Regions from separate parts of the Paenibacillus cucumis (ex Kampfer et al. 2016) genome, predicted to be linked through region 1. Evidence: predicted binding sites of a transcription regulator. Region 1 holds the regulator's gene; each other region holds the start of a gene.
What was found. The regulator LexA, encoded in region 1, represses DNA repair genes until DNA is damaged. The targets are predictions, from matches to a motif close to CGAACATATGTTCG.
Positions count from the first base shown of each region.

Region 2: addB (helicase-exonuclease AddAB subunit AddB) is a predicted target of LexA. The motif match lies at 7,758-7,771, and genes of this name have one in related genera.
Region 3: recA (recombinase RecA) is a predicted target of LexA. The motif match lies at 2,599-2,612, and genes of this name have one in related genera.

Region 1 covers NZ_JACLIC010000025.1:47,275-58,376, reverse strand. Annotated here, with positions in the region: gene H7T88_RS16520 (ABC transporter permease) at 1-349, opposite strand, end outside; gene H7T88_RS16515 (HAD family hydrolase) at 958-1,749, opposite strand; gene H7T88_RS16510 (hypothetical protein) at 1,778-2,290, opposite strand; gene H7T88_RS16505 (DUF896 domain-containing protein) at 2,423-2,632, opposite strand; gene H7T88_RS16500 (LysM peptidoglycan-binding domain-containing protein) at 2,728-3,105, opposite strand; gene lexA (transcriptional repressor LexA) at 3,400-4,026, shown strand; gene H7T88_RS16490 (aldehyde dehydrogenase) at 4,184-5,488, opposite strand; gene H7T88_RS16485 (hypothetical protein) at 5,951-6,136, shown strand; gene glnA (type I glutamate--ammonia ligase) at 6,545-7,873, opposite strand; gene H7T88_RS16475 (MerR family transcriptional regulator) at 8,004-8,417, opposite strand; gene H7T88_RS16470 (methionine gamma-lyase family protein) at 8,500-9,753, opposite strand; gene hflX (GTPase HflX) at 9,840-11,102, opposite strand, start outside.
Region 2 covers NZ_JACLIC010000023.1:111,039-122,140, reverse strand. Annotated here, with positions in the region: gene addA (helicase-exonuclease AddAB subunit AddA) at 1-4,193, opposite strand, end outside; gene addB (helicase-exonuclease AddAB subunit AddB) at 4,190-7,693, opposite strand; gene H7T88_RS13810 (hypothetical protein) at 7,919-8,584, opposite strand; gene H7T88_RS13805 (class I SAM-dependent rRNA methyltransferase) at 8,862-10,238, opposite strand; gene H7T88_RS13800 (Na/Pi cotransporter family protein) at 10,593-11,102, shown strand, end outside.
Region 3 covers NZ_JACLIC010000041.1:714-11,815, reverse strand. Annotated here, with positions in the region: gene H7T88_RS22925 (YajQ family cyclic di-GMP-binding protein) at 1-170, shown strand, start outside; gene pgsA (CDP-diacylglycerol--glycerol-3-phosphate 3-phosphatidyltransferase) at 488-1,075, shown strand; gene H7T88_RS22915 (competence/damage-inducible protein A) at 1,185-2,441, shown strand; gene recA (recombinase RecA) at 2,682-3,746, shown strand; gene H7T88_RS22905 (regulatory protein RecX) at 3,988-4,758, shown strand; gene rny (ribonuclease Y) at 5,070-6,611, shown strand; gene H7T88_RS22895 (TIGR00282 family metallophosphoesterase) at 6,692-7,486, shown strand; gene H7T88_RS22890 (stage V sporulation protein S) at 7,604-7,864, shown strand; gene H7T88_RS22885 (dipeptidase) at 7,984-8,988, shown strand; gene pduL (phosphate propanoyltransferase) at 9,165-9,737, shown strand; gene miaB (tRNA (N6-isopentenyl adenosine(37)-C2)-methylthiotransferase MiaB) at 10,045-11,102, shown strand, end outside.

The DNA of each region.
Region 1 (11,102 bases):
TTTTAAATCGTTTGCTCTTCACCTCGTTAAGCATCAGTGCGAAAATAATCGGCACGGGAAACGTAAATAACAACGCAAGCCCGCCGAGCATAAGTGTGTTACTAAAAACTCGCCAGAACGTTGGGTCCTCAATGAACATTTTGAAGTATCGTAATCCAACCCAGGTTTCTCCAAAAATACTGCCACCCGGTACAAATCGCCTAAAGGCGATTATGTTGCCTAACATCGGGCCATATTTGAAAATAATCAGATAAATGATGGGAAGAACTAGTAGCGAGTACAACTGCCAATCTTTACGAATCAATATGGTAGCTGTTCGCAACTTGCTTTCTTTACGTGAAGATATCATCGGTATCGTTGCCTTAGATGTTTCTGACTTCATGTGTCATTCACTCCGATCCATGCTTGATTAAAAATGCTTTAATCGCTGTTTGACAAGTCTTTCTCTCCCTCGTGTTGCAAAGGATACCTGTCTATTCGATTCACCTCCACTACAAAATCAAAAATGTAAACGGTATCAATTTGGGATATATGTACACTCAAGCATATGCAAACGTGTGAACCTGACTGAGCATGCATTGCTTGAATGTCGTTAAATTGAATCAGTCATTGTATAAAGCGCTTACAAAATGGCCATTAAATCATTCGCCTTTTCTTTTTTCATGCATCTGAAAATGTACTTGTAGTTGATCAGTGAATGCTCTCGAAATATTGTAGAAATAAAAACTAGTCATACTAGTATGTTAGTTGTATTCTAAAGCAGCTTTTTTTTAATTTCAATAACTTTTCATTAAAAATTTAAATAATCGCCCCTAACAATGCATTAAAAACACTCTTATATGGAATGTATTAAAACAAAAAAACATTGGTTACGATACATGAACAAACGATCATTCATGTCATAACCAATGTTAAATGAATAGCTATTTGGGCGAAGATTTTATGTCATCTATGATTTTAAAAATTTGCGATAAGCCCCTCTAATTCAGACAAATGTTTAATCTCGTGGTTCGGTGAATAACTTTCATTATTTGTTTTGTTTTCGCGGTTAATCCATACTGCACGAATACCTGAAGACAACGCACCACGAATATCTGTTGTTAACTTATCGCCTACCATCATACTTTCTTCTGGTTGAACACCCAGTCTACTTAGCGCATGCTCAAAAATGGATGGATCTGGCTTACCTTTACCAAAGCTACCTGAGATAATAATCTCATCAAAGAAAGGAGATAACTCTGGAACACCATCAAGTTTCTCTTGCTGTAAAGCAGGACATCCATTAGTCAAAAGCAACAATCTGTACTTACCTTGCAAATGGCGCAACGTTTCCATCGTTTCTTCATATACATGAGGTCTCGATCTACGTTCTGCACCAAACTGAGAGGCCAGGCGCTCTGCAAGCTCATCATGATCGACACCCAGCTTTAGTAAACCACGGCGCCAAGACTCCTTGCGATAAATTGGAGCCAATTGTTCAAGCTGACGAAATTCCGGCTGTTCTCCTCCCGTAAAGTTCGCCCAAAGTCCTTCAAAAGGGTTAATTCCAATCATTTTGGTAAAAGGGAACGTTTCATAAGATTCATATAGTTCACGTGCTTCATTACGAACAGCCTCTTCGAGTGCCTCAGCATTAACACCTGTTTCTGCTGCAGCAATTAGACAAGTTTCATGAAAGGCTTCTCGTACACTCCGTTCATCCCATAATAAAGTATCATCCAGGTCAAACATAATCGCTTTTAACGCCATTCCGATCATCTGCCCCTTTACACGTTAATTACTTATCAATCGTTTCTACGGTAATCTGGTGTGCTTTTGCAAATTTCAACAACCGCTCGGTAATCGCTTCTGTATCGTAACGATTTAACAACTTGGTGAAAACCCATCTTTTTCCACGACTGTTGTGTTCAATAACAACAGTACCTGGCTCAAAACGGAATTTGATAATATCGTCAACCCCGATCGATCGTTCACGATTCCCCTTCGTTGTAATGATCCGATTACTGCTAATTTTAACGTAAGGACGGCGCAACATAAAAATGACAGCCAAAAATACATAGAGCAGCATTGTGACCCAATCCCAGGTTGTCATCGGTGCTTTCACTAAAAAAGTACTCATGAACAGATACAAGAACGCTAAACCAATTAAAAAGATAGGGAACAAAAGGCTTCTGCCTTTGTAAACATCCTCACCTGGATTACCTGTAATTGGTTGACCGCTTTTTTTACGTTGCTGATTCAATTGCTTCGAATTTTTCCGAACCGTTCTCTCGAACGAACGCCGTGACATGTGAATCCCCCTTATGTGTCTTGTATCGGCTTACATAATTATACTGCAAACCGATGTTCCCCCTTATAGTAAGCATCCCCAGCTAACATGAAGAAACCTAAATATCATAACGATATGTTTAGGTTTCGTAAATTAATGTTTGAGTTTGCCTTGGTGGCCTTGGCCCTTGTCGTCGTCAACAATCTCAATTGAATCGAGTTGCTGTCTGAAGTTGCTACGAATGTTACCTAGGTAAATTTCTCTCAATTTGGCACGTTCAGCAAGTTCTTCCTCTGATAGTCCAGTGGATTTCTGCTTGCGAGCCAATTCGTTAATACGTGCTACCAGACTATCTATATCCAAGTTTGTCCCCTCCAAAAATACAAAGTCATATTAACTTTGACATGAGAAAGGCGGCTTGTCAAGTTAGTACGCGCCAACCTGCATAGATGCGCACTCTATTTAACAAACTGAGGTAAAATTAGAACTTGTCCTGTCTGGATTGTTGCTGATTCAAGTTGATTCACTTTTTTGATTGCTTCTATATATACACGCGTATCCATCGACGTTGGTTTATGTTCCAAAGAAATACTCCACAATGTTTCTCCCTGTGATACAGCAATCTTACCACCAGGTAGTAGATCATTCTCGTTACCAGCAAAGACAGTTAGCACTGTACTACATCCAATAAATATAATTAATGAAGCAATTGCCAGCTTAATCAATCCCTTAGAGAACTTAAGACGTGTCATGAACGTTCTGAATTGCCCTATATTAGACTTTAAAGCTTCTGAATTTACTGGTTTATAAATGCTCTGATACGTAGAATATCTCATTTGTCCCCGCCTCCAAACGTTTGTTCCTATCTCTTGGAATCAATATAACACGAACATTTGTTTTGTTCAAGACTTTTTTAGAACAATTGTTCGCTCTTTTTTCGACATTAAAACATCTTCTTTCGTATTGGAAATTCTTGCGTAGTGAACAATTAAACTCTCTTTTCAAAAAAACTAATGAGTCTGAATCGAAAAAAGTAGAAATAATATGATTTCTTTAGAACTTATGTTTGTACGAACGGAGGTTCTATGTTATAATTTTCCCAAACGTTACTAAAATGGGGTTGATACGGTATGTCGAAGATATCCAGCAGGCAACAGGCTATCCTGGAGTTTATACGAAATGAAGTCCGTTTGAAGGGGTATCCTCCTTCCGTAAGAGAAATTGGCGAAGCCGTTGGACTGGCTTCCAGTTCCACAGTGCATGGACATTTGGATCGTTTGGAGAAGAAAGGGTTAATCAGACGTGACCCAACCAAACCAAGAGCGATTGAATTGTTAAGCCAGGAAGAGTCTGAGCATTCTCATCAGTTCGCCCACAGCGTTGCACGAATTCCGGTCGTGGGTAAAGTAACAGCTGGTGTGCCGATTACGGCAACAGAAAATATTGAAGACTACTTCCCACTTCCTACACATTATGTAGGAGAACAGAAAGTATTTATGCTTTCCGTTGTTGGGGACAGTATGATTGAAGCCGGTATTGTTAATGGAGACTATGTAATCGTTCGTCAGCAACAAACCGCTGATAATGGTGACATTGTCGTTGCCATGACTGAGGACGATGAAGCAACAGTGAAGACTTTTTATAAGGAAAAGGATCACATTCGCCTTCAACCGGAAAATGCTACATTAGAACCGTTGCGGTTGAAACACGTTAGTATTCTAGGCAAGGTCATTGGTCTTTTCCGCGATATTCATTAATGCATATTGGTTTATTAAATTGCTAATACGTTCTACCCGATAGAATACGAAAGAGGTTGCCCTGATCAACAGGACAACCTCTTTCTTTTACTCTAATAATTGGGGCATATCATTTACTAACCAACTACTCTAATAAGTGCATGCGCTGAACAAGAGATTATTTAGTGCGTTTAAGAATGCTTTTGTGATGCGAGAATACTTCAAAACTCTGTTGTCCATGGTAAGAACCCATACCGCTCTCTCCCACACCCCCAAATGGCAAATAATGCGAGGTCATGTGAGATAGAGTCTCATTAATACAGCCTCCACCAAAAGAAACCTGATTTAATACCTGCTCCTGTACAGCTTCATTTTCAGTAAATAAATACAAAGCGAGTGGTTTAGGCCGCCGAGCGATTTCATCGAGCATTGGATTCAAATCACGATACGTAAATACGGGCAGAATAGGTCCAAAGATCTCTTCCTGCATTACTGGTGAATCCCAATCGATATCGCCAAGAACAGTCGGTTCAATCATAAGCTGATCCCGATTCGAACGCCCTCCCATTAAAGTTTTGCCATTCGTAAGGAAAGCATTCAAACGATCAAAGTTACGTGTGTTAACGATATGAGGAAAATCCTTATTTTGCATCACATCATCCCCAAATTTATCGCGAACCTCGGCTCTGATTTCCTCGATGAGTTGATCATGTACCTGTTCATCTACTACTAAATAGTCCGGTGCAACACAGGTTTGCCCTGCATTCAGAAATTTACCGCGCACAAGACGTTGTGCTGCCAGTTTCAGATCAGCATCCCGATGCACAATGGCTGGACTTTTACCGCCTAACTCTAACGTCACTGGAGTTAAGTGCTCTGCTGCAGCTTTCATGACAATACGACCGACCCCCGTACTGCCTGTAAAGAAAATATAATCGAATTTCTCATTAAGCAGTGCTGTACTCGTTTCAACCTCTCCTTCCATAACAGCAATGTACTCCTCAGGGTATATGTCCTGGATAAGATCGTTAATTAAACGAGACGTCGCTGGTGTAAGCTCAGAAGGTTTGATCACAGCACAGTTCCCTGCAGCAATTGCACCGATTAGCGGCCCAAACGCCAGTTGGAACGGATAATTCCAAGGCGCAATAATCAGAGCAACTCCATAAGGCTCAGGGTAAATCGTACTAGCCGCGTCTGGCATTGCAGAGCTCGTTGGAACGTTACGTGGTGTAGCCCATTCACGCAGATGTTCCAGCGTGTAATCCAATTCACCCAATACAATGCGAATCTCCGAGCCATATCCTTCAGCCTCTGATTTATTGAGATCAGCACGAAGCGCATCCAGAATACGTTGCTGGTACTTCTCGATCCCTTCTTTCAAGTTTTGCAAAGCCTGAATCCGATACTCCACTTGTTTAGTCTGTCCTGTATTAAAAAACGTACGTTGTGTAGTCACAAGTTGTTTCGCTTGGTGTTCCAAAAATATCATCTCCAATTAATTTATAAAAATTATATTGTCCAAAATCAAATTAATTATATCTTTTATATATGAAACTATCAACATAGTTTTGAAACAAGACAGATGTCAAAAGACAAAATAAGTGGAAAGCATGACGCATACTTCTTTATTTTTTCAGCGATTGCTTGTATGTTCTTGACTCTTTTATGAATTTTTCAGACATAGAATTTATCATATTTCTGACTCTCCATGTTCTTATTTGAGTTTAGTTTTCATTTAGAGATTTCACAATAATATAACTATTTACTTTGCACAAATATAAATTTTTGGACTTTCTTATTTTATCTTCATATATGTTTGGATGTGATCTGAGGATAAATATAGTAAACAATGTGACAAATTATATTATTTTACATTTAATAATATGGTAGTTTTAAAGAGTAAAGTTTTACCAATTCATTACAAATATTAGGAGGTATTTGTATGAAAAAGAAAATGTATTCACTTGGAGCTTTAACTGTTATTGTGGCAATCGTCGCTGTTCCAACATCATTTGCTGCCGCTTTCACCTTCTTCTCAAGATTCATTAACTTCACAAAGTATTACGATTCAGGCAACACAGAAATATGTAAGATACTCAAAAGTAGGCCAACCTGGTCAGTGGTATAGTGGCTATACTTATGATGTAATCTATAGTGATGGCGCTTGTGATATTGGCCCTGATTTTTTGGTGACTCCTATTCGACCTGGGCTCACAGTTGTAAGTGCAAACCATGGTAGTTATATCATCCTTTTTAAGTTTCATGTAAGCTATTAACGAACAAAACAAACAAAATGGGGTTATTTTAATGCCCCTGTGTCGAGTTTATTAAAATAGAGTAGCTACTGCTAGAAAGCCCTCAATAGAGTAAATTAAATGCAAGAATAGCGCTCCCATGAGGAGCGCTATTCTTGCATTTTTCCTGCATCTTATTGGATGCGGGCATTTTGTGGGCACTCACCTTTTAGTTCATCCAGAAATTATTTATCCCCAAAAAGAAAAACCCCTCACGCCAGGTGGCGCAAGGGATTCGGGGATTAGTACAACGTGATATATTGATCGCGTTCCCATTGGTGGACTTGTGTTCTGTACATATCCCACTCAATTTCTTTCAGCTCGTAGAAGTGAGCCAGGGCGTGGTCGCCGAGAGCATCACAGATGACTTCGCTGCGGATCAATTCGTTCAATGCTTCTTTCAGGTCAGCTGGCAAGCTAGGAATGCCTTCTTCCACACGCTCTTCTTCTGACATGATGTAGATGTTACGGTCGATCGGAGCTGGTAAGGAAAGCTCACGTTTGATTCCGTCCAGACCTGCTTTCAATAAAACAGCCAAAGCGAGGTAAGGGTTAGCAGCTGGGTCCGGGTTACGAACCTCAACACGAGTACTCAGACCACGTGAAGCTGGAATACGGATCATTGGGCTACGGTTACTTGCAGACCATGCTACGTAACATGGTGCTTCGTAACCTGGCACAAGACGTTTGTATGAGTTCACAGTCGGGTTCGTGATTGCTGCAAACGCACGTGCATGCTTCAGCGTTCCAGCCATGAAGTGACGTGCAGTTTTGCTCAGGCCCAGTTCGTCCGACTCGTCAACAAATGCGTTCTCATTGCCACGGAACAAGGATTGGTTACAGTGCATACCGGAACCGTTCATACCGAACAATGGTTTTGGCATAAACGTAGCATGTAATCCATGCTGACGTGCAATCGTTTTAACAACGAGTTTGAAGGTTTGGATCTGGTCTGCCGCTTTCAATGCATCCGCATATTTGAAGTCGATCTCATGCTGACCAGGAGCTACCTCGTGGTGAGAAGCTTCGATTTCAAAGCCCATTTCTTCAAGTGTAATAACGATATCACGACGACAGTTTTCACCAAGATCTGTTGGTGCAAGGTCGAAATATCCACCTTGGTCATTCAGTTCGTTTGTTGGATTTCCTTTTTCATCCGTTTTGAACAAGAAGAATTCTGGTTCAGGACCAACGTTAAAGGAAGTGAATCCCATTTCTTCGGCTTCCTTCAGGTTTCGCTTCAAGATGCCACGTGGATCACCTGGGAATGGGTTGCCGTCTGGCAGATATACGTCACAGATCAAACGCGCGACGCGATTATCGGATACCCATGGGAAAATAAGCCAAGAGTCAAGATCCGGATAGAGGTACATGTCGGATTCTTCGATACGAACATAACCTTCAATGGAAGAACCATCAAACATCATTTTGTTATCCAAAGCCTTCGTTAACTGGCTTACAGGAATCTCAACGTTTTTAATCGCTCCCAGCAAGTCGGTGAATTGCAATCGAACGAATCGTACGTTTTCTTCTTTGGAGATGCGGAGAATGTCTTCTTTTGTATAACTCATGATTCCTCTCCCTTTCTTATCTGCGTATTTGGCTTGCATGTTATATTTGTACATTAGAATGTTCCACGGGTCAAGGAGTCTGACATCAGAAGTTTGAAATTTACCTTACCCGCCTCGTTAGGTGAACCGATTATTTTTTATTAAAAAAACGAGAAAGTTCACCTTGGATGAGAGATACTTGGCCTGGTCTTTTGCCTGACACCAGCTGTTGCTTCAGCAAGCGGTGCAGTTGCGTATCGGACAGCTCTCTACGTTTAACTTCCGTATCTGGCGTAATCACCGTTGCCTCTTCAGACTCTTTTGAGACAGGATTCATCACTTGCTTGATGCCAGCAATGTTAACTCCTTTTTCAATCAGAGCTTTAATCTCTAGCAATCTCTCAACATCGTTAAAGGAAAACAAACGCTGATTCCCTGAAGTTCTTGCAGGAACAATGAGACTATGCTGCTCATAATAACGAATCTGTCTCGCGGACAGGTCGGTAAGTTTCATTACGATACCGATCGGGAATAAGGCCATATTTCTGCGAATCTCGTCGCCCATGTTCATCAACCTTCCAGTCATCTATTCTTGACCCTATTGTACATTTAGTTGTTACAAAGTGTCAATGACATGTTAGATAAACTCACAATAATTTACGATCTTTCATCGCTTGTAATGCCATCAAAACGCCATATTTAACATGAGAGTAAGTCAACCCACCTTGCATATAACCGATAAAAGGCTCTCGAATCGGTGCGTCGGCGGATAACTCCAAGCTTCCTCCTTGGATAAACGTACCTGCCGCCATAATGACAGGATGCTCATATCCAGGCATATCCCAAGGCTCAGGCACAACATGGCTATCAACAGCTGCTGCCTGCTGAATGCCTTGCACAAAAGCAATTAGATGCTCCGCAGAGCTGAATTGCACCGCCTGAATCAGGTCGGTACGCGGCTCATCCCACGCAGGCTTCGTTACAAATCCGGATGCAGCAAACATCGCCGCAGCAAAAATACTTCCTTTAATCGCTTGACCAACAATGGTCGGAGCCATGTAAAGTCCTTGGTAGATGCCTCGTGTTGTCCCCAGCATAGCACCCACCTCACCCCCAATACCAGGTGCAGTCAAGCGATACGCTGCCAGTTGTACATACTTCTCTTTACCACATATGTATCCTCCGGTTTCTGCTAACCCACCACCAGGATTTTTAATCAACGAACCTGCCATCAAGTCCACACCTACTTCCGTAGGTTCGCGTTCTTCAGTAAATTCGCCGTAACAATTATCCACAAACACGATAACGTCTGGTTTCAACGATTTAACACGTGCCACCATATCTGCAATCTCCTCAATTGTAAACGAAGAACGCCAGTCGTAACCGCGTGAGCGCTGAATGCCTATAACCTTCGTTGCTGGCGTAATAGACTTTTCCACCGCTCCCCAATCCACTTGCCCTGCGTTTGTGAGTTCAGTTTCAGCATAGCCAACCCCAAAATCACGGAGAGACCCTGTTCCATCCCCAGGCTTGCCGATCACTTTATGTAATGTGTCATAGGGCTTACCTGTGATGTACAACAGATTGTCTCCTGGCCGCAATACGCCGAACAGGGCCGTACTTATCGTGTGTGTTCCTGAGGCAAAATGAGGACGCACCAGTGCAGTTTCTGCACCAAACACATCCGCATACACCTCATCAAGCACCTCACGTCCACGGTCGTTATAGGCATACCCCGTTGAGCCCGCAAAATGATAATCACTTACTTTTCTGCGCTGAAAGGCATCGATAACTTTCCATTGATTGTGATCTACAATACGATCAACCTGATGAAGTTGTCCCTCGATCTGACGTTCCACCTGATGTTGAAGTTCTAGAATAGTTGAATCAAACCTTGCCATCTTGCTTCATTCCCCTTTTATAGCACGAAACTGACGCATTCGAATCAATTCTCGTGTCAACTTATCACATTAATATGTCATGAATATTACAGTTCAATGAAATCTTCGAGTAAATATGCAAACTTCTCATATTCACCTTTTTGCAGCTCGACTTGATAGATAACATCGTTCTCATCATATTCCGTTCCTACAACGTCTCCGATTTTATAGAGTACAGATGTCAGATCCCCACGTTCCGCCGGAATACGGAATCGCTTCGTATCGCCTGTCAGTTCCGCTTGAATCAGTTCACGAACCTTGATCAAATCTGATTCATCAAGTGCACTTATTTTAATATGCTTTTTATCCAAAGGAAGCATCTGTAGTTGTTCCGGCGTGCAGGCATCTTTTTTGTTATACAGAACAAGCTGAGGCTTGTCCCCTGCACCAAGTTGCTGCAAAATGGTATGAACTGTGCTCATCTGATCGTCACGCATTTCGGATGAAGCGTCTACAACATGTAAAATCAGATCAGCCTCATTCACTTCTTCCAATGTCGCGCGGAAAGCCGCAACCAAATCGTGAGGTAAATTTTGAATAAAACCAACGGTATCCGTCAGTACAATTTCTTTACCACTCGGTAGCTCCATTGTACGTGATGTTGGATCGAGCGTAGCAAAAAGTTGATCCTGAATATATACATCCGCTGCGGTTAACTGCTTCAACAATGTTGATTTACCTGCATTTGTGTAACCTACTAAAGCAACTTGAATAATCCCAGTTTTTTTACGACGCTCTCTGTGCAGTTTACGATGACGTGTGACTTCCTCGAGGTGACGCTTTAGATCATCGATCCGTCCCCGGATGTGACGACGGTCTGTCTCCAGCTTGCTCTCACCTGGGCCTCTTGTCCCGATGCCGCCCCCAAGTCGTGACAAGTTTTTACCATGCCCCGATAAACGCGGCAACAAGTAGCTATGTTGCGCCAGTTCTACCTGAATGATCCCTTCCCGTGTACTGGCACGTTGCGCAAAGATATCCAAAATAAGCTGTGTACGGTCAATAATTTTCAGATCCAAAGCCTCTTCCAGATTTCGAACCTGAGCGCCAGACAACTCCTGATCAAAAATAGCTGTCGTTGCTCCCAGCTCGTCTGCAACCAAACGCAGTTCTTCCACTTTACCTTTACCAATGAACCATTTCGTGTCCCTTGTTTCCCGGTTCTGGGTTAATACACTGAGAACTTCAACGCCTGCGGTTTCAGCCAGCTTCACAAGTTCCTGTAATGAATACTCATGATTAATGCCTGAACGCTTCACTTCATCGGTAACCAGACTGACCAATATTGCGCGGTCTTTTTTGGTTGTATC
Region 2 (11,102 bases), on a different contig from region 1:
AGTTCACCATCAACCTCATAGAGACAGTCAATAATCCCCCTGACGAGCACCGTTTCATCCTGCAGCACAGCCTGTACTCTATCGTTTTCACTGTGTATCTCCTGCTCCTCGTTTGGCCGTAACCCACGAATCCATTCCTCAGGAGATTGATCTGCCGGGAGACCATACGTGAACGGGATTTCCCTTCGAATCCACGCCGCACGCAACATTTCCATTCCTGGTTGTGTATCAAAAAAAGCAATCAGTTCACTTCGTTCAATCGCCTCTGCTTGATAAGGAAGCAATATTTGAATCGCCAGCAGGCGCGAAATCGTCTCATCAACAATCGCTTCATCCACAACAGATCCGTCTACAGGGAGATGCTGCATGAGCGTGTGGTACACCGTTCCCCGTTCTGTTCCTGTCAGTTGCCGCTCTCCCATGAATTTGGGACGACGCAAGTGTAGTTTGAACGAAGCTTGTGTCGCTGGACTCGTCTTACTATCATTGCTTCCATTCCACTTACTATCACTGCCTCCAGTCCAAGCTTGCTCCTGCAGCTCTTCTATAACGGGGTATGAAGTATCCTCCTGCGTCGATAACAGACTCTTGATTTCGGTTACCGAGGTGCTCGCCGCCACTTGTGAAGCTGATTCATACGGATATGTCCAGGAAAGCCGCTTATCTATCTCCCGTACAAGCGCATTTTGAGCATTAACATCCAGAACCCCTTCACTGTTCGCTTTTAGATCCACTAGTTCATCCGTCTTCTGATCTGCCGTTACCGATTCAATCTCTGAAACCGGATTGGCTTGTACGCCCTCGGTATGATCGATCACTTCTGTCGATGGGTTTAATCTGACGGGTTTCGCCGCATGCAGAGCAGCCAATCGTTCTCTCCGCAATCCAGTTAATTCATCTTCTTCACGCTCCACAAGGTCGGCGTGTTGCTGGAGAGATACCCGATCCGCAGCAACCACGGATATGCTCCAGCATGATTCATCACTCGCAAGGCAAGCCGCATAAGAATCACGATCACCTGCAAGCTCACGCAACACCGCGGCGTCCCGGTGTCTGATCAGAGCTGGCCCGATCCAATCCAGATAATTTCGTCCCGCAGCAAGCAGATAATCGGGTAGCGCAAGCTCTGGACTGTCTTTAACCTGTGACCAGGTTTGTGCCTTTTTGGCAGCGTCCTTCACGGTGCCTACCAGCACCATCTTTTCTTTTGGACGGGTTAAAGCCACATACAGCACTCGCATTTCTTCAGCCAGCAGTTCAAACTGAGCACGGCGACGAATAGCCAGATTGGCTAATGTAGGATAGGCCACCCTGTTGTCACGATCCACAAACCTCGGGCCAAAGCCAAGTTCCTTGTGCATCAGAAACGGTGCATGCAGATCTTGTTGATTAAACATTTTGGAGATACCGCCAACAAACACAATCGGGAACTCCAACCCTTTGCTTCGATGGATTGTCATAATTCGGACCGCATTATCCTGTTCCCCTGAACCGCTGGCTACGGTGCCTAAGTCCCCGCCATTTTCCCGTAGTCGTGAGACATATGTCAGGAACCGGAACAGCCCGCGGTTTGCAGTTGCTTCCTCATACTGACGCGCCCGATCATACAGAGCCTTCAGATTACTTTGACGCTGCTGCCCACCAGGAAGCCCGCCAACCCAATCCAAATATCCGGTTTCCCTATAAATGCGCCAGATCAGCTCACTTAAACTGCCTTGTCTTGCCTCGAGTCTCCACTGTTCCAACTGACGCATGAAATGAATGAGTTTCTGTTGCAACTGCGAGTGCGCGAGTTCTTTTCCTTCTTTTCCACCCGTAAAGCCTGCCTCTTGTTCACTCGCTTCCGTGTGCAGATCAACTCCCGAATCAACATTCATCTCCGCAGTAACGGCTGATTGGCGCTGAGCCTGTTCGATTTCTGACCAGCCTTCTGGCCACTGCATCTGAACCAAATCGTCCACATTCGAACCCTGTCCAGGCTGAGAACGTTGACCAGTCATATCGGAGGCACTTCTCCACTCTCCTGTAGCAGAGATAACGGCATCATAGAAGGACTGTCTTTTATCCCCCAGACGAATCTGAGCAAGCTCTTCTTCATCTAACCCAACCATGGGAGAACGAAGTACGGAGGCCAGAGGAATATCCTGTCTTGGATTGTCCACAAGCTGCAACAGAGATAACATCACTTCCACTTCCGTAGCTTGAAAATATCCCTTGCTCTGCTCTCCACCTGCAGGGATACCCTGCTGTCTGAATTCCTCAATCATCAGCGGTGCCCACATCAGCGTGGAACGCAACAAAATAACAATGTCTCCATAACGTGCCGGACGCATCGTTTGCAAAGCCTTGTCATACACACTCAGCGCAGGCTTGTCTGTCTCTCCGACCATCTCTCGGATACGCCCTGCGATGGCGCGCGCTTCCAATTGAGCCGTTTCGAGTTCGGCACTCTCCAGTTCTGCAACTGCGGTTGCATCCACACCGTCTTCCGTACCTTCCGATACATCGATTCCGCTGCCTTGGCGATCAATTAACACAAGCTCAGGTGTGTAGGCCTCACTTCCAAGTGTATCTGTTGGAAAGGAAGCCCCGTAAGCCAGCTGAGCTCGTTCATCATAAGCGATCTCAGCGACCCCTTCATTCATCAACTGTCTGAATATGACGTTGACGGAATGCACCACTTCGGCACGACTACGGAAATTGCGGGCAAGGTCGATTCGTTTCCCTGTTCCCGTTGCTATACCCGTTCTTGTACCACTCTCTTCGTTATCACCTGTATCCACATGAACACTCGGAGTATAGTTACGATATTTGTTCATGAACAGACCCGGTTCAGCCAAGCGGAAACGGTATATGCTCTGTTTAACATCACCAACCATAAATCGATTACCTGGATTTTCTCTGGAGATTAGCCTAACGATATCCTCCTGAACCGTGTTGGTATCCTGGTATTCGTCGAGCAACACTTCATCAAAACATGCACGATATTCCATCGCCGCATCTGACGGCATTGAATGTTCAGGGGTCGAATCCTCATGGCGCAAAATGTGCAGACAATAGTGCTCCAGATCGTTAAAATCCACTTGTCCGCGTTCCTGCTTCGCCTGAAGATACCGTTCGCCAAAGGTGCTAACTAGACGGGAAAGCTCCTGCATCAGCGGCGCAGCTTGTTCCAACTCCTGCCAAAAGGAGAATGCACTCCTGCCAAAAAGTGAACCTTTCAGATCGGCAACAGCCTTTTTGGCCGTTTCCCGCAACTCCTTCACCTGTTCCTGTAGCCCAGGGTCGGTCTGATCTTTTTTACAAGGCTTCAATTTGCCAAATGCAGCTGGCTGGAACACCTCAGGCAACCTATCCCAAGGCATGACCTCAACAGCGGATAAAAGCTCTTCAACCATCGCCAAATCCTCTTTGAGTGTCTCCGCATAAGGTGCAGGACCCTCCGGTTGCAACGAAATCTGAACCCCTTGCCGCAACAAACCCGCCGCCCCGCTCAAAGCGAGAGTCGCATCCCGTAAAATGCTCTGTACCCATGCAGATTGCCCCAGTGCCTCTACACTTTCCACCTGAAAAGCTTCAGCCGTCTCCATCAGCCAGTGATCTGGCCAGGAATGGCTTCGCGAGAAATCGTATAAACGCTGCACTAGCCGGTGCATTGCATCATCATTTCGCTCTCCACTGAACCAGTCCACCAGTTCGCGGAATGTACTGCCCTCGTCTTCTTCGCTATACTTCTCCTCGAACAACTCCTCCAACAATTCCTGACGAAGCATCTCAGCCTCATTTTCATTCAGAATTCGAAAAGCCGGATTTAGCGGAATCTGCTGATAATACCTGCGAATGACTTCCATACAGAAGGAGTGCAGCGTTGTAATGGATGCTCGTCCAAGCAACGACAACTGCCTGCGCAAATGCTCCTCCTCCGGTTGCTCCTCAAGCGCACGCTCCAGCGCTTCGCGAATACGCTGTTTCATCTCGGCCGCCGCCGCCTTCGTGAATGTGGCTACCAGCAAGCGGTTCACGCTGAATCCTTGGGAAGGGTCTGCGATTTTGCGAATAATCCGCTCCACCAGAACAGCCGTTTTTCCCGATCCTGCAGCCGCGGCGACCAGAATATCTTCTCCATGTTCAGCAATGGCGCTCCACTGATCATCACTCCAGAAGCTGCCTTCCGGTTTAGGCATATGCATCATAACGTTTCCCCTTCCTTGCTGTGAGACAACATATCCCAAACTTGCTGTTTGCCCGGTTTGGACAGCAGTTTATAGTCGTTCCCCTCAATATTTTCATCAAACTGACAGAGTGATTTGTATGAACAGAACGTACAGGCGATCTCCTGCTGTATCCGATACGGTTCAATGGCTGTATCTCCATCTGTAATACGAGTTCCAATCTCACGAATATTGCCGCGAACAGCAGCAAGCAGCGTATCCCATTGTTCTGGCGTCGCGACAGCAGCACTGCTATAAAAGCTGCCATCTGCTTTTAATGCCACCGGAATAATGGCGGAATGTCCTTTATCAAGGGTATTATCCATTTGAGCAACAGCATCACGGTCAGCGAGCAGCAAACCCTTCATTTTAAAACGTTTCAGAAGTTCTTGTTCTGCCTGTTCCGATGTCATGCCGTTTGCGGATTGCAATAGTGGATTATGCACATGGAAATAGAGGGTGCCTCCTGGCATCGCCGTTTCCCCTAACCACTCTTCAGCAGCGCTAAGCAACACCTCCAGATAGGTGAGCATTTGCAATGATAGCCCGTAATAGACTTCATGAAGCTTGAGATCGGTCTGACTTGATTTGTAGTCAATTACTCTTAACAACAGACCGTTCTCTCCTTCAGCGACATCCACGCGGTCGATCCGGCCGACAATCTCCAGTACACACCCATTCTCCAGTTCAAAACGCAACGGCGGCAAAGGTTTCCCTGGACCAAAATCCAGCTCCAATCCAATCGGTTCAAAACTACCGCGTCTGGACTGTTCGCCCAAAATAACGGATGCCCGGCTGACGATATCTTTTAATTTGCGGAAGATATACCCATAACGCTTTGTGCTAAGCAAAATTTCTCCTTGGAGTTGCGGAGCGATCTGCTCCACCGTCTGCTCGGCTTCCTGGCGACATTGTTCGGGTGTCAGACTGCCCCAGCTCCGATTTTCCTCACGCAGGCGCATCGCCAGTTGACTCAGTGCAGCATGGAATAGTTGCCCGATATCCGGAGCTTGGAGGCGATATAATTGCCGATCCTTCAGCTTCAGTCCATGTGATGCAAAATGAGAGAATGGACAGGCTACAAACCGCTCCATCCGTGAAACACTCGTTCTCACCTCCGTACCGTACAGCCTGCGGCTGGTCGAAGTATCCAGTCGCCGCGCACGGTTACGATAAAAGACAGAACCCAGCAACCGCTCCAGCTGAGGACGACTCGCTTCCCGGTTCACATGCCAATTGTAGACGGCCCACCATATTTCAGGAATGTCTTCTCCTCTACGCCATCTGCGCAATTGTCCAATCAGCATGGAGAGGCTTTGTTCTGGATGAATCGCGTAAGAGAGGTGCACGGATTCCAGATCCGAGACGGGCGGCTGAGCAAGCAAAGGCTGCTCTTGCAATCCAAACATTTTGCGTACATGGCGCACAATCTCGGAAGGGAGTAACGACTTACCCTCATCATCTGCGACAGGATAGCTCAGCCATAACTGCTTGCTGGCAGCGGTCAGAGCGGTATAGATGAGAAAACGTTCATCCAGCATCAGTCTCGTTGCACCAGGTCCCAGACCCATACCTCTCTCTGTCAGCAACAATCTTTCCTGCTCCGTTAGTACTCCGTTGTCCTGAGGGATCGCTGGCAATTCCCCATCAACCGCCCCAAGAATAAATACATATTTCATATCACGCAGACGAGTACGATCCATCGAACCAAACAGCACCTGGTCAAGGGCCGGGGGAACAAGCCCCAGCTTGAGCTCAGTCAGTCCCGTCTCCATCATGCCCGCAAACAAAGTGATGTCCAGGCGTTCATTGCCCATCATATCGACCATCTGGTCAAGAAGATCCAACACGGCCCCCCACATTTGACGATGCTCTCTAGAACGCTCCGGGTCTCCCTGCGCCTTGGCTTCAGCAGACATCTGATCCAGCTTATGCGCAATATCTGCATCCTCTAACAGTCTGAATAATGCCTCACACTGAGCAGTAGCCGTTTTTGCTTTTTTCATTCGTTTCTCAAACGTGCCGAGTGCCGACGTAATCAAGGTTCTGCAGCTTTCCATCAGCGATAACACCGCATCTCGTCCTCGGCTTCGTTCTTCCTGTGCATTATCCTCCAGTGAGAGACTCGGCACATATTTCCACGGCTTTCCATCGTTCCACCGATATCCATGAATACCGCAAGCAAGCACGTAGTTCTCCAGCTGATCCATATCCTCACGCGTGATGGAGCCATCGAGCGGAAGCAGCAGATCTGTCTTGACACAGCGAAAAACATCCTCATAACGCCAGTTACGGCGGACGATATCTAATGCAGCACGAATAAATTCGGATAATGGATGATGTAACTCACTTCGTCTTCGGTCCAGAAAGACCGGAACATCATAATCCCTGAATAACGGTTCCGCAATATCAGCATAGGTCTCCAATCCGCGAACCAATACCGCCATATCCCGATATCTTGCTCCTTCTTCTTGGGTTAGGCGACGCATCTCACGTAGTGCACCCTCCAGCTCTGCCCGGCGATTCTCCGCAGCCATCAAGCGTATACCTGAATCCTCACCCTGACTTCTCCAGCGAATACGCCGATCAAAACCGGCCTCCAGATGGGCAAGCCCCGGCCGCTCCTTGAATCTCGGCAAGACTTCATCATGGAGAACAGTTGTATCGGCAGACACACCCAAATGTTCAGCCATTCCTTTGAGACGCCCATATGCACTTGCCGTTGGATAAAATAATTCAAGTTCCCCAGGGAGCACACCTTGTTCGTACGTGCGATCAAGCGTCAGGGAAATCGTTACTGACGAAGCTTGTAACATGAGCTGTCCTATTACACTCATCTCCTGCGGAGTGAATCCATGGAATCCGTCAATCCAGACCTCGGCCCCCTGCAACCATGTACTTTCTGGCAAACGACCTGTCAGTTCATTCAGTGTATCTTCATCATCTATATATAAATCCGCCAATTCCTTCTCATAATCATGGTAGATCAGATTCAAATCATGGAGCTTATCCTCCAAAATAGGTGAGGCCGATGCGATGCTCCATGTTGCAAGCCCTTCTTCGAGTGCCGAAGCATGAACTTCATAACGTTTAAACTCACTATATAAATTAGTCAATTCCCCGATAAAGCCAAGCTGGCTTCCTGAAGCAGCAAACAGTCTCAGTTCTTCTTTCCTACGCTGAATGACTTTATATAAAAGCATCTTTTTGCCCTCGGCTCCGATCGGAACGCGAGCAGAACCGCCAGCCTCCTGCATGACGCGATAAGCCAGACGACGAAATCCAAGAACTTCGGCACGCATCGTACCTTTGATATCTCCCGAAGATACCAACGCCTGCTCTGTCCGGAACGAGCTTTGTTCGGGAACGAGTAAAATCAACGGTTTTCCTTGGGGCTCCTGTCTAAGCAGAGATGTGATTTCTCGGGTAATCAGTGTGCTCTTACCACTGCCTGCCCGGCCAATAACAAAGCGTACGGACATGTGTCATCCTCCAAACTGCACGTACAAGATTTTAATTTCCAGTATACCATACCTTCTCCGCTTCGGAACATACGTTTGCCATGATCCACCTAATAAGAACACAATATGGCTATTAAAAAGAGCCGCCGCCTGTTCAATACAGCCAGCAGCTCCCTATGGATTGACGTTTATTACCAAACTCGGTGACAGATACGCCTAGTATTTGTTTTCAAGTTTACAATTTCGTTAAATGAATTCATGCTCTACAGCCTTCTGTAAGGCCTCGAAAAAATCCCGGTTTCTCTGGCTATATCCAGGCTTATTCAAAATCTCAAATGTACGTTCGATCCCCTTTTGCACTAATGCCTGATCATTGGTTAGCAATCCGTAGCTTAAAATCGTTACGCAACAGTTAAAAAGATCACCCGTAGGCCAGTGATGCGGTCGTTTGGTCAAATATTCATCAACAGCAACAGCTTGATCTATGCGCGGCAGCAAATACTTGCTTTCAGCTTCTTTGAATCTGTCTGCTGTTTGCTGGGCCGCTTCTTGTATATTTTCAGAGGAAACAAGAACAGAATGTTTTTGCTGTGTATACCTTTCAACACTATTGCCGAAGCCGACCGGAGCATTTGAGATCAACGTTATTTGATGCTTTTCAAGAAAAGTACGTAAACGTTCAGTGGCAGCTTCATAACGGCAGGCCATGATTGTATATACAGCATACGGCGGTTTTGAATGACCAAGATGGCTATGTAAGCTCCAAACTACACCCGGCTTAACATTTTTTTTGAACGTATAGTCCGTCGGGCTGGAATCAGCCTCTCTATGTTCTACATACCCTTCCGGTGCAATGAATTTCCCCAATTCAGTATAAAATTGTTTTCGAATACCTTCTTTTAGATTTCGCATGTCAATATACGCCTGCTACGTCTATAATTACGCGTTTCAAATAACATACCCGTAACCATAGCGAGCAGACCTCCTCCTTTTTCGAAATTAAATCCTTCGGTTGTTAACCTAGATATAAACGAGTCAGGACGAAGAGTGAACGCTGTTCCTTTTCGACCAATAATATAAGCTACTCGCCAAGACCAAGCTTTTTCTCATAATAAAATACCCTATAAGATGGACTTTTTAAAGTGTCTATCTCACAGGGTACATGTGTCATTCTATAAATAGAGTATTCTTAATTTTTTTTGCTTCTCACTTCAAAAATAGCGAATTTCAGGTAATGCCCTTCATCTACGCCCAAAATTTGCGGGTGATCCTTACCGGCTGCTTTCCAGTCGATTAAACGTAATACCTTACCTGCATCTTCAGCTGCATCCGCAATCGTTTCCAGGAAGAGGTCAGGACGCATGTGGTAGGAACAGCTTGCGGTTACCAAATATCCTCCCTCGTTGACCAATTTCATGCCCTGCAAGTTGATATCCTTGTAGCCGCGGCATGCCCCTTTGACAGCTGATTTTGTTTTGGCAAAGGCAGGTGGATCAAGGATAACGACATCAAACGTTTTTCCAGCACTGGACAACGCTTTGGAAGTATCTACCTTTTGCTCAGATGCTCGTGCTCGCGCATTGCGCTCATCAAGTCCTTTGACTTGCTCACGCAGATATTGAAAAGCGTCGGCTACCACGAATTCGACCCGATCCGTGAATCCATTTAGCTCCACATTCGTTCGCGCACTCTCGATCGCATGCTCGGAAATATCGAGGCAGGTTACTTTTTTCGCTCCATATTTGCACGCATTCAGCGTAAAGCTGCCGGTATGAGAGAAACATTCAAGCACGGTGGCACCGTCCCAATACGGGAAAGTAACCACTTTGCCACCCTTGTTCACAGGCAACAGCTGTTCTGTTCCTTCATGCTCGACCTGTTGCACTGTGATGCCGCTTTTGTACCCCCAGCCTTTCATCAATGGTTCAATGGCAGCCCGGTTTTCACGCTGGTCGAAGAAGTAACCTGTTTTCTGTCCTTCCACGATATCCACCTTGATAAGTAGCCCATTTTCAGTCACAGTCACATGACGCGGGCATTCCCCATAGAGTGGTCCTTTGATCTGCTCCAGGCCTTCGAGTTCACGGATCGATACATCACTGCGCTCAAAGATACCTTCCGGCTGCATCACTTCAATGAGAGCCTGGACAATCGCTTCACGGCAACGGTCCATACCTAGTGTAAGGATCTGCACAACTAAAATGCTACCAAACCGGTCAACGATCAATCCAGGTAGGAAATCAGCTTCACCATAAACAAGACGGTAGGCTTCGCCATCCTGAATGAAGCGTTCCCGGTGACGCAGACAGTCATGGAAACGAGCCGCAAAAAAGGCGGTATCCATCTGTTCAAACTCCAAAGGCTGGTACGAGACTACACGAACGGTAATCTGGGAAGCCGGATTGTAATACCCTGTCGCCAAGTAGCGACCTTGATGATTCAGTACATTGACGATATCACCCGGTTCCGGGTTGCCGTCTACGGATGCAATTTCATTATTAAAAATCCAGGGATGCGCATGTTCCAGCCGCTTTTTGCGGCTTCGTTCCAGTGTTACGGATGGCAAGATTGATCCACTTCTTTCGTAAGTTAGTTGAAAAGATAGGTTTGGGCGGCAACGAGACGCTCCAGGAACGAATTGATTCTACGATCGCTGTTGTCCTCGGATTTTTCTGATTCCCTTCTCCAAAGGGAAAATCCGAGGACAAGCCTATGCTTCCGATGTAGCTTTCTTTCAGAAAGCTTTCAGGCGAGCGCTTCGCTTCTTCGAATTCAATTTCGTCCCCTCCGCTACGTTTGCCGAATCACCGTACCTTTTGTATGGGGGATGGCAGTTTCAATTCCTCTTGTGCTTGTCATGCTTGTCTCTGCTTCCTCATAGGATAAGTGATAAGGAATGGGACGGGAGGAATGATTCGGAATGTTCAGAGAAGTAATTCTGCCTCTGTTATATGGGCTTATAATCTTTTTTGGCGGTATGAAGCTGATGGAGACAGCGCTACAGCGCATGGCGGGACCGATGCTGGCAGGCTGGTTAAACCGAGCCACTTCTGCCCCATGGAAGGGCATGGCATTCAGTGCAGGCGCGACCGCTCTACTACAGAGCAGCACTGCCGTAACGGTACTCACCATAGGACTAGCTAATACGCGCTTAATTACCTACGGACGCACACTCGGCATTATCTTGGGAACCAATATTGGAACTTGCTTAACGACAGAGCTTGTCGGTCTGCAGATCGGACGTGCCTCACTGCCGTTGTTGCTTATATCTCTAACAGGCTGGGCTATTTTTGTTGTCCTAGGTGAACGCAACCAGATTGCTCCTGAACGTACTCGCCGTACTTTAGCGACGATCCAATTCAACTTTCTTGCAGCAGCAGGTTTTGCTCTCGTCATGACGGGCATTCAAGTCATGCAATCCATCGCCGTT
Region 3 (11,102 bases), on a different contig from region 1:
CTAAAAAAATCAATATCCTCATCCGTGATTCCAAACTGAAGGTGAAGAGTCAGATTCAGGGAGACCAGCTTCGGGTGACAGGTAAGAGCAAAAATGATCTGCAATCCGTTATGCAACTTCTTAATGGAGCTAACTTGCCACTAGATCTGCAATATACTAATTTTAAATAAAACTCTTGTACAGAAATGTCTTTTTGACACTGTATTGGTACGTATATTATACTGAATGTGCATTGCTGGCAGTCATGCATCAAGTCCAGTCTTCATCGTTAGCTGACTTTGTGAAAAGCAGTACACTTCTGGAAGTCACCGGAGCGTTTAAAAGCAGTTTTGCGTTTGAGCGGTAGACTTTATTTTTTGCGTTTCTACATAGGCTTTTATGTAAATATAAGTCGACGTTTCAATCGTTCATTTCTTGCTTCAGATGATGAATACGGAATGTAAGATGATTGTTTGAAGTAATGGAGGATACAAAGGGAGGGCGTCTTGTGAATTTACCCAACCGGATTACGCTTGCACGAATTTGCTTAATCCCTTTTTTGATGGTGTTTCTGCTCGTGGATTTTCCGTTTTATCCAGAGCCGTTACATCTCGGGAGCTTTACGCTTCCGTATAATCAGTTAATTGCTGCTTTTATTTTTATCGTTGCTGCAAGCACGGATGGAATAGACGGCTATCTTGCAAGGAAAAACAATATGGTCACCAATCTGGGCAAACTGCTTGATCCTCTGGCAGACAAGCTTCTGGTTACCGCTGTTTTGATTTCATTGGTTCAAATGGGTAAGCTGGATTCATGGATTGCAGTCGTTATTATCAGCCGTGAATTTGCCGTGACCGGCCTACGTCAGATTGCCTTGTTGGACGGTTCGGTTGTAGCTGCGAGTGCTTGGGGTAAACTGAAAACAGTAGTACAGATTGTAGCCATTGTTTTGCTACTGCTGAACAATTTCCCCTTCTCATACACGGGTATTCACGTCGATGAAATTGCGGTATATGTAGCGGCTCTGATCACCATCTGGTCTGGAATTGACTACTTTATCAAAAACAAAAACTTGCTTCATTTATCAAAAGCGTAATGATTTAAGCTGAATCGGGTAATGATGAAAGACTCATTGGGTCAAAGGGCAATAGGAACTCATCCTATTGCCCTTTGACTACTCCACATATGTACAGGAGGAAGCCAAAATGAAGGCAGAGATTATTGCAGTTGGGACAGAGTTACTACTGGGACAGATCGTAAATACCAATGCCAGATACCTTTCCCGTGAACTTGCTGCAATGGGGATTGACGTATATTTTCAAACGGTAGTTGGAGATAATCAGAATCGGCTTAGTGAAGCGATACGCATCGCGCAGGGCCGTGCAGACATTATTTTATTTTCTGGAGGCATCGGTCCAACGCAGGATGATTTGACTAAAGACGCACTGGCTGCAGTGTTGAATCGGAAGTTGCATATTGACCGTATGGCTATGGATAAAATTGAAAGTTTCTTCCGCGATCGGAATGTGGAAATGACGGAAAATAATCGGCGCCAAGCCATTGTGCTTGAGGGTGGAACCCCTCTGGCGAATGAAACCGGACTTGCTGCAGGAAACGCGATTGCGGATAACGATAAATATTATGTTGTTATGCCTGGGCCACCTAAAGAATTGATTCCAATGTTCGAGCAGGAAGTCAAACCTTGGTTGCTTCAGCATGCTCTTACAGAAGAAATGCCGATTTATTCACGAATGTTGAAATTCGCAGGCATTGGAGAATCTGCTCTGGAGGACCGTTTGCTTGACTTGATTGACGGACAGACAGACCCTACGATTGCTCCTTACGCGAGTGAGGGAGAAGTAACCGTACGTGTGTCTACCAAGGCTCCGAGCGAAGGAGAAGCCAAGCTAAAGCTGGATGCGATGGAAGTGCAGATTCGTGAGCGTTTATCTGAACATCTCTACGCTAACGAGGATGTGCCTATAGAGTACACGATTGTTACAATGATGTCTGATATGGGGCTGACCCTGAGCGCGGCTGAAAGCTGCACAGGAGGGCTTGTGATGCAGAGCTTAACTTCGGTGCCTGGAAGTGCCTCGATGTTAAAAGGTGGCATTGTATGTTACTCTAATGAGATCAAAGAAAAGCTGTTAAATGTGCCTCACAGTTACCTGGAGGGTGAAGATGCACCAGGTGCCGTTAGCCCAGAGGTGGCAAAAGTGCTTGCAGAGCAGATCCGTATGATCGGGGATGCTGATTTTGGATTGGCGATTACCGGAGTAGCCGGTCCGGGATATTCGGAACGTAAACCACCAGGCCTCGTGTTTATCGCTTTGGCTGAGCGTGGGAAGGATACGGAGATTCATGAACTCCGGATTAACGGTAACCGGGAAACGGTTCGCATTCGCTCGGCAAAAGCCATTCTGTATCGGTTATGGCAAAAGTTAGTCGCTATTGATTGATGATTACGCAGGCAGATTGCATTTGCATAATTGAGGAAGTATAATGATTGTAGACGGAAGAACCGTAAAATGTGGCTTTACAGCCTTGTTTACGGTTCTTTTTCTGTTTTTTCATCGATTTTCATGAGGAAGAGGCGCCTCGGCCTGAACAAAAAAACGAATGTATGTTCGAAAAAAAGCTTGGCAAACGAGTTAAAACAAGGTATCATTATATTATAAACAGTAAAGGGTGTGAGTTTATTGTCAGACCGTCGTGCCGCGCTTGATATGGCGCTCCGTCAAATAGAGAAGCAATTTGGTAAAGGTTCCATCATGAAATTGGGTGAGTCAACTCACATGAATGTGGAAATTATTCCCAGCGGATCTTTGGCTTTGGATATTGCATTAGGAACAGGCGGCTTGCCGAAAGGCCGTATTGTTGAAATATATGGACCTGAATCTTCAGGTAAAACAACTGTGGCATTGCATGCCATTGCTGAAGTCCAACGTGTAGGTGGACAAGCTGCGTTTATCGATGCTGAGCATGCGCTTGATCCGAATTATGCAAGCAAACTGGGCGTTAACATTGATGAATTGCTCTTGTCACAACCGGATACAGGTGAGCAAGGATTGGAAATCGCCGAGGCTCTTGTACGAAGTGGTGCAGTAGACATCATTGTTATTGACTCGGTAGCAGCGCTTGTACCAAAAGCGGAGATTGAAGGAGAGATGGGAGATTCTCACGTTGGTCTGCAGGCTCGTTTGATGTCTCAGGCACTCCGTAAATTGTCCGGTGCAATCAGTAAATCTAAAACGATTGCCATCTTCATCAACCAGCTTCGTGAGAAAGTTGGTGTTATGTTTGGTAATCCGGAAACGACACCAGGTGGCCGTGCATTAAAGTTCTATTCCACGGTTCGCCTAGATGTACGCCGTATTGAGAGTATCAAATCGGGAAATGACATTACAGGTAACCGTACCCGTATTAAAGTTGTTAAAAACAAAGTGGCACCTCCGTTCAAACAAGCGGAAGTTGACATTATGTATGGTGAAGGTATTTCCAAAGAGGGAAGTATCATCGATATCGGTACAGAGCTGGATATCGTTAACAAAAGCGGTGCTTGGTATTCGTATGAAGGTGAACGTTTAGGCCAAGGTCGTGAGAATGCGAAACAGTTTATGAAAGAACACAAGGAAATTGCGGATGTGATTGAGCAGAAAATCCGTGAAGCCAGCAATTTGACAACAGCTGTTCCTGCACCAACAAGTGAAGAGCAAGAAAAAGAAGCGGCTGAGGAACAGGAATTATTCGAAATTAATGAGTAATTTCTTCTGTGCGGGAAGGCTTTGATCTTCTGTCACAGTATGAACTTTGTATTGAGCGACTGCTAATGCTTAGCTAGCTAAATAGGATTGGTTTTTCGCGATGCTAACAGCCTCTGTCCATTCCGGACAGGGGCTGTTAGCATCTATGCCATATGTGGCCTGAATGAAAATCAAATAAGAGGATTAGCTGAGGAAGTCTTTTTTTACCCTAAAACACAAACAAGGGAGCGTGAGGATCACAGTGAAACGTCGCCAATATCAGCAGGAATATGATGCACATGATGATGACGAAGAGTTGCAAGAAGAAGCAGAACTAAACGCCGTCTCCCAATTTCCAGACGATGAAGAACTTATCATCACCAGAGTAGAGCGGACGAAGAGTCGTGAAGCACGCTACCGGATTTCATTTGGTCACTATTCGCTTACGGTTCTGGAAGATGTGATGATTAAGTACAGGATGACACGTGGCAACATTTTTATGAAGAAAGATCTGGAGGAAATCATTATTGCGGATGAACGCCAGAGGACATACGTGCAGTCACTGCGTTTTTTGGAGTTTAAGCAGCGGACACGTCATGAATTGCGGCAAAAGCTAAAGCAAAAGGAGTTCGCGGCACCGATTATTGAAGAGGTCCTAGATCGGCTTGAGCAAGAAAAGCTTGTCGATGATGACCTGTTTGCCAAGGAATGGACAAGACAGCGTATGGAGGGGCAGCGGAAGGGAAAACTGTGGATAAGGCAAGAATTGCGTCAAAAAGGAATTACAAATGAACTTATTGCGGAGGTACTGGATGATGTTAGTGCAGATGCAGAATTCGACACGGCATTAACAGCTGGCCGTAAGAAGTGGAAACAAGTTCGAGGAGACGTGCAGGAGAAGAAACGTAAAACGTTCCCGTACTTGATGCGACGCGGTTTTAGCATGGATCTGGTGCGCCGAGTCATGAATCGTTTAATGGAAGAGGATGGGGCAGAAGATGCCAAAGAGGATGAAGCATTGTTATGGGACTAGACGAGGAGACTAACAATACTGCATTCTCTTGACAATTTCTTTCGTCAAATACTAAAATGGACATGAGTCTGTAAGAAATGGACAACCCTTTTTCCTTCCAAAAAAGCGGTTTCGGTTTCTTCAGATTTAGTCCATTCCTGATTATGGGTTCACTGGAAACAGTGGATAGTACATGTAATCATGTACATGTGAAATGAAAATCGGCGGGGGATCGCCGTGAGTATTCGTTATTCCCAAACATATGTAAGGCATGAAAACAGAAAAGTTGACCCAAGGAGTGCCTTGGAGGAACCAACGAGGAGGTGAACAGTATGGATATTGCTATCACGATCATTCTCGTTGTGGCCGCGCTCGTTATTGGGTTCGGAGTCGGATATTTTATTCGCAAATCTCTTGCAGAGGCTAAAATCTCTAGTGCGGAACAAGCTGCCGTACAAATCGTGGAGAACGCGAAAAAAGAGGCAGAGGCACTGAAGAAAGAAACGGTGCTGGAAGCGAAGGATGAGATTCATCGCATTCGCGCCGAAGCTGAAAAGGACACTCGTGAACGTCGGAACGAAATTCAACGACAAGAGAGACGATTGTTGCAAAAAGAAGAGTCGCTGGATAAAAAATTGGAATCACTCGAACGTAAAGAAGAGCAAGTGGCTAACAAAGAGAAACGTATCGATGAAACACAGCAACAGATCGAAATGATCTACAAAAACCAGGTGACGGAGCTTGAACGAATCTCCAATCTCACGATGGAAGACGCACGCAGTATCATACTGTCCAACGTAGAACAGGAAGTTCGTCATGAGACGGCTCAAATGATCAAGGACATTGAACAGCAAGCGAAGGAAGAAGCGGACAAAAAGTCCCGCGAGATCATTACACTCGCCATCCAACGTTGTGCGGCTGACCATGTAGCGGAGACAACGGTATCCGTTGTAACGCTGCCTAATGAAGAAATGAAAGGCCGGATTATCGGTCGTGAAGGACGTAACATCCGTGCGCTTGAAACCCTTACCGGGATTGACCTCATTATCGATGATACGCCAGAAGCTGTTATTCTGTCGGGCTTTGACCCGATTCGCCGTGAGATTGCCCGGACGGCACTGGAAAAACTGGTGGCGGATGGACGGATTCACCCGGCACGTATTGAAGAAATGGTGGAGAAATCACGTAAAGAAGTGGATGAGCGTATCCGTGAATACGGTGAACAAGCTACCTTTGAAGTGGGCGTGCATGGTCTGCACCCAGATCTCATCAAAATTCTGGGCCGCCTGAAGTTCCGCACAAGTTACGGTCAGAACGTCCTGAAACATTCGATGGAAGTTGCTTATTTGGCAGGACTAATGGCTGGAGAACTTGGAGAAGACGTAACTTTGGCAAGACGTGCAGGTTTGTTGCACGACATCGGTAAAGCGCTGGATCACGAAGTGGAAGGATCACACGTTGAAATTGGCGTGGAGCTGGCGAAGAAATACAAGGAACACCCAGTGGTTATCAACAGTATCGCTTCCCATCACGGGGACTGCGAAGCAACTTCAGTTATTGCGATGCTGGTGGGTGCAGCTGATGCGCTGTCCGCAGCTCGTCCAGGTGCACGCCGCGAAACATTGGAGACATACATCAAACGACTAGAGAAGCTGGAAGAAATCTCGGAATCTTTCGAAGGTGTCGAGAAATCGTACGCCATCCAGGCTGGACGCGAAGTTCGTGTCATGGTGCAGCCTGAGAAGATCGATGATGCTGAAGCTTTCCGCCTCGCTCGTGACATCACGAAGATGATCGAGAATGAACTTGATTATCCAGGTCATATCAAAGTCACCGTGATCCGGGAAACCCGGGCGGTTGAATACGCAAAATAGAGTATTTTGGAAAAGTGGCCGCTTCAGTGGGCCACTTTTCCTGTTGATAAGCCATGCAGGAATTGAGGAGGCAACAAATCATGAAAGTTTTGTTTATTGGGGACATTGTAGGAAACGTAGGGCGTAAAGCGCTTAAGGAGAACTTACCATACCTGAAATCGAAATATAAACCCCATGTAATCATTGTCAATGGTGAGAATGCTGCAGCAGGACGCGGCATTACAGGTGCAATTGCCAATGAATTTTTTAACTGGGGCGTGCATGGCATTACGCTTGGCAACCATACTTGGGACAATAAGGATATTTTTGATTTTATAGATGATGAACCACGTATGATCAGACCAGCCAACTTTCCACCAGGTACACCTGGACGTGGGTATACCGTAGTTAAGGGGGAAGGGAAAGAACTTGCGATCGTGAACCTGCAGGGCAGAACCTTCTTGCCTGCGATTGATTGCCCGTTTCGCGCAGCGGATGAGATTGTGGACGAGCTACGGAGAGACTATAAATGTATTCTTGTGGATATGCACGCGGAAGCAACGTCTGAGAAGATTGCGATGGGCTGGCATCTCGATGGACGCGCATCCTTCGTTGTAGGTACGCATACCCATGTGCAAAGCAACGATGAACGTATTTTGCCTGGAGGTACGGCATATTTGACAGATGCGGGTATGGTAGGACCTCGTGACGGCATCCTGGGCATGGAGCGTGAAGCGGTGCTACGTAAATTTTACACCCAGCTTCCAGTGAGATTTGTCGTGGATGACGGCAAATGGCATTTTCATGGCGTGATCGTGGATATTGACGAAGAAACTGGTGCGGCTACGCGGATTGAGAAAATACGTTTGATGGAAGATGAGTGGCGCATGGAATAGGGGCATTGTCCCATTTTGCCGGGAAACCCTGCTAAAAAGAAGGAATTTTTTTTCCTCCCGCGAATAACATCTAGTAAGTGGAAACAAACTTTCAACATTCCCAGGGAGGTACTTACCATGGATGTATTAAAAGTTTCAGCAAAGTCCAATCCTAACTCTGTAGCCGGCGCTCTTGCAGGAGTTCTTCGTGAACGTGGAAATGCTGAACTGCAGGCAATTGGAGCAGGAGCACTGAACCAAGCCATTAAAGCGGTAGCGATTGCCCGGGGATTTGTAGCACCAAGCGGAGTTGACCTGATTTGTATTCCAGCTTTTACAGACATTGTGATTGACGGTGAGGACCGAACGGCCATTAAGCTGATTGTGGAGCCCAGATAATACATGAGTTGAAGGTACGCATGAGCCTGTTTACGAATAAAGTAGACAGGTTTTTTTGCGTTATTCTACAAAAGAATCGAGCGGAAATGGGTAATTATACGTTATGGGGAGGGTGGGCTATGTCGAGAACAGGCCAGCGTATCGCTGATTTTCATTGTGATGCATTAAGCAAACTGCTGATGAAACCTGAACTTTCTTTTGAGAAGGCTTCCGAACTGGATGTCAATCTGGAACGCATGCAAGAAGGTGGTGTTCAGCTGCAGGCATTAGCGATTTATTTACCCGAAGTGCTGGGCAGAGGCAAGTTTGAACATGTGATGGGACAGCTGGAGCTGTACCGTAAAAAGGTAGAGCATAGCGCACAGCGCTCTGGAGGGGTCAAGACACTGCTTTGGCGTGAACAGGTAGCAAACTTGCGAACGAAAGTGGAAACCGCTCCATGGGGCCTAATCACATTGGAGGGTGTCGATGGGCTGGAAGGAAACTTGTTTTATCTGGAATTGTGTTTTCAGATGGGGGTACGCGTCGTTGGTCTTACATGGAATCATGCGAATTGGGCTGCGGACGGCATTATGGAAAAGCGGGGGGCGGGTCTGACAGAGAAAGGCAAGGAACTGGTGCGTCTCTGTAATCAGATGGGGATGCTCTTGGATGTGTCTCATTTATCGGAAAAGGGGTTCTGGGAACTGGCCGATCTGAGCGAACGTCCTTTCATAGCCTCGCATTCTAACAGCTATAACGTATGTCCGCATATACGTAACTTGAAGGATGACCAGATTCAGGCCATAGTTGCGAGAGATGGACGTGTTGGCCTGACGTTTGTACCCTGGTTTGTCAAAGAAGCGGATGAAGTGCGAATAGAGGACTTGCTACCACACATCGAACAGATCTGTTCGCTAGGCGGGGCTCATCATCTGATGATGGGATCAGATTTTGACGGGATCTCAACCAAAATTCAGGATTTGGAGCATGCTGGATGTTATCCAAAGCTGACAGAAATACTGTTGAAGCATTATGACGAAGCACTAGTGCATGGTTGGTTATGGGGGAATGCAATACGTTATCTCGGGGAACACTTGCCAGAGGGTGGACTAGTGCATGCAAGTAAAAGAAAGAGGATGTAATAAATCTCACTTTTTTCAAAATAAGAGTCCCAAAATGGAAATGAATTAGCGAAAATAAGTGTATTTCATGAATTTTCATCAGTTTGTTTTCATTTCACAGTAAAAAGGAGTATAATACCACTTGGATTGTTAAGAGCCTGTCTAAAGGCCATAGATAAACAAGGAGTGAATTTACGATGAGTAAAACAGTACCTGTGGGCGTATCCGCCCGTCACATTCATGTATCCCAAGAGCACGTTGACATTTTGTTCGGCAAAGGTTATGAACTGACTGAATTTAAACCTTTGTCCCAGCCCGGACAATACGCTGCCAATGAAACCGTAGCGGTCATTGGTTCCAAAGGACAGTTTGATAAAGTGCGTATCCTCGGACCTGTTCGTCCAGAAACACAATTGGAAATCTCCATGACGGATTCTTTTGCGATCGGTGTAAAAGCACCTGTGCGTGAATCTGGTAGCATCGAAGGTACACCTGGAATCACAATCAAAGGTCCAGCTGGCGAAGTAACGATTGACAAAGGTGTTATCGTTGCGGCTCGTCACATCCACTTCCATACGTCCGATGCAGCAAAATGGGGCATTGAAGACAAACAAATGTTGAAAGTTCGCTTGGGTGGGGATCGTGGTCTGGTACTTGAAAATGTACTGGCTCGTGTATCTGATTCCTTTGCACTGGATATGCACATCGATACAGATGAAGCTAATGCAGCAGGCGCTCGCAATGGCGACACTGCTGAAATCATTGACTAATGATTTCACACGGTCTATAGCGTTGCAGTACAACGAAAAGGCCGGATATAAGTAAAAATGACCTGAGTACACTGGCAGAGGCGGTTCATCTTGAACTGTGCGTCAATGTGCTCAGGTTTTTTTGTGCAAGGCAGATCAGGACGGTAGAATGGAGTGAGCAGGACCATGTTTGCTTGTGGAACTACAGCCCAATTCATGTTATAATTTGCTGTAATGCTCTTTTGAAGCATGAGGAACCAAATGGTTGAATTTTGTGATGAAAAGAACGCTTTTTATGAATAGAGGCTGTAAGGAGTGACCGAAGGAAATGGCTAAAGACTCAAAAAAGGATTACTCCCAATATTTTGATTTCTCCGATGCCAAAGTAATTTCGCAAGATGAATTCAGCAAAAAGATTAGAATTCGCGGACGCGAGATTAATATCAAAGCGGAACCGAACCATCGCCAGGAGAAACAAAGGGGCAAGGAAGACATTCAGGTACTGTATGAGACGGCTGTTCCCGAAGAGTTGAAAACGATCGGAAAGGGCAAGCATTATATCGTATACACCTATGGATGTCAGATGAATGAACACGACTCCGAGACGATCAAAGGTTTGCTGGAGACGATGGGGTATCAAGCTACGGAAGATCGAAAAGCAGCGGATATCATTTTGCTTAACACGTGTGCGATTCGTGAAAATGCAGAAGACAAAGTATTTGGTGAACTGGGCCATCTGAAAACACTGAAGCTGGAAAACCCAGGCTTATTGCTTGGCGTTTGCGGGTGTATGTCTCAAGAAGAAGGTGTTGTTAACCGGATCATGCAGAAGCATGGTTTTGTCGACATGATCTTTGGTACCCACAATGTACACCGTCTGCCGCACCTGATTCAGGAAGCGCTCTTTAGCAAAGAGATGGTTGTGGAAGTGTGGTCCAAGGAAGGCGACATTATTGAGAACCTGCCGAAGAAAAGGGAAGGCATGCGCGGCTGGGTAAACATTATGTATGGTTGCGACAAGTTCTGTACATATTGCATCGTGCCGTTTACCCGGGGGAAAGAACGTAGTCGTCGTCCAGAGGACGTTATTGCAGAAGTAAGAGAACTGGCTAGACAGGGATTCAAGGAAATTACATTGCTAGGTCAGAATGTGAATGCGTATGGTAAGGATTTTACGGATCTGAAATACACCTTTGGTGACTTGATGGACGATATTCGTAAAATAGATATTCCACGCGTGCGTTTTACAACGAGCCATCCGCGTGACTTTGATGATCACTTGATCGAGGTGCTTGCCAAAGGTGGTAATCTGGTGGAGCACATCCACTTACCGGTGCAATCAGGCAGCACGGAAGTACTCAAACGTATGAGTCGTAAATATACGCG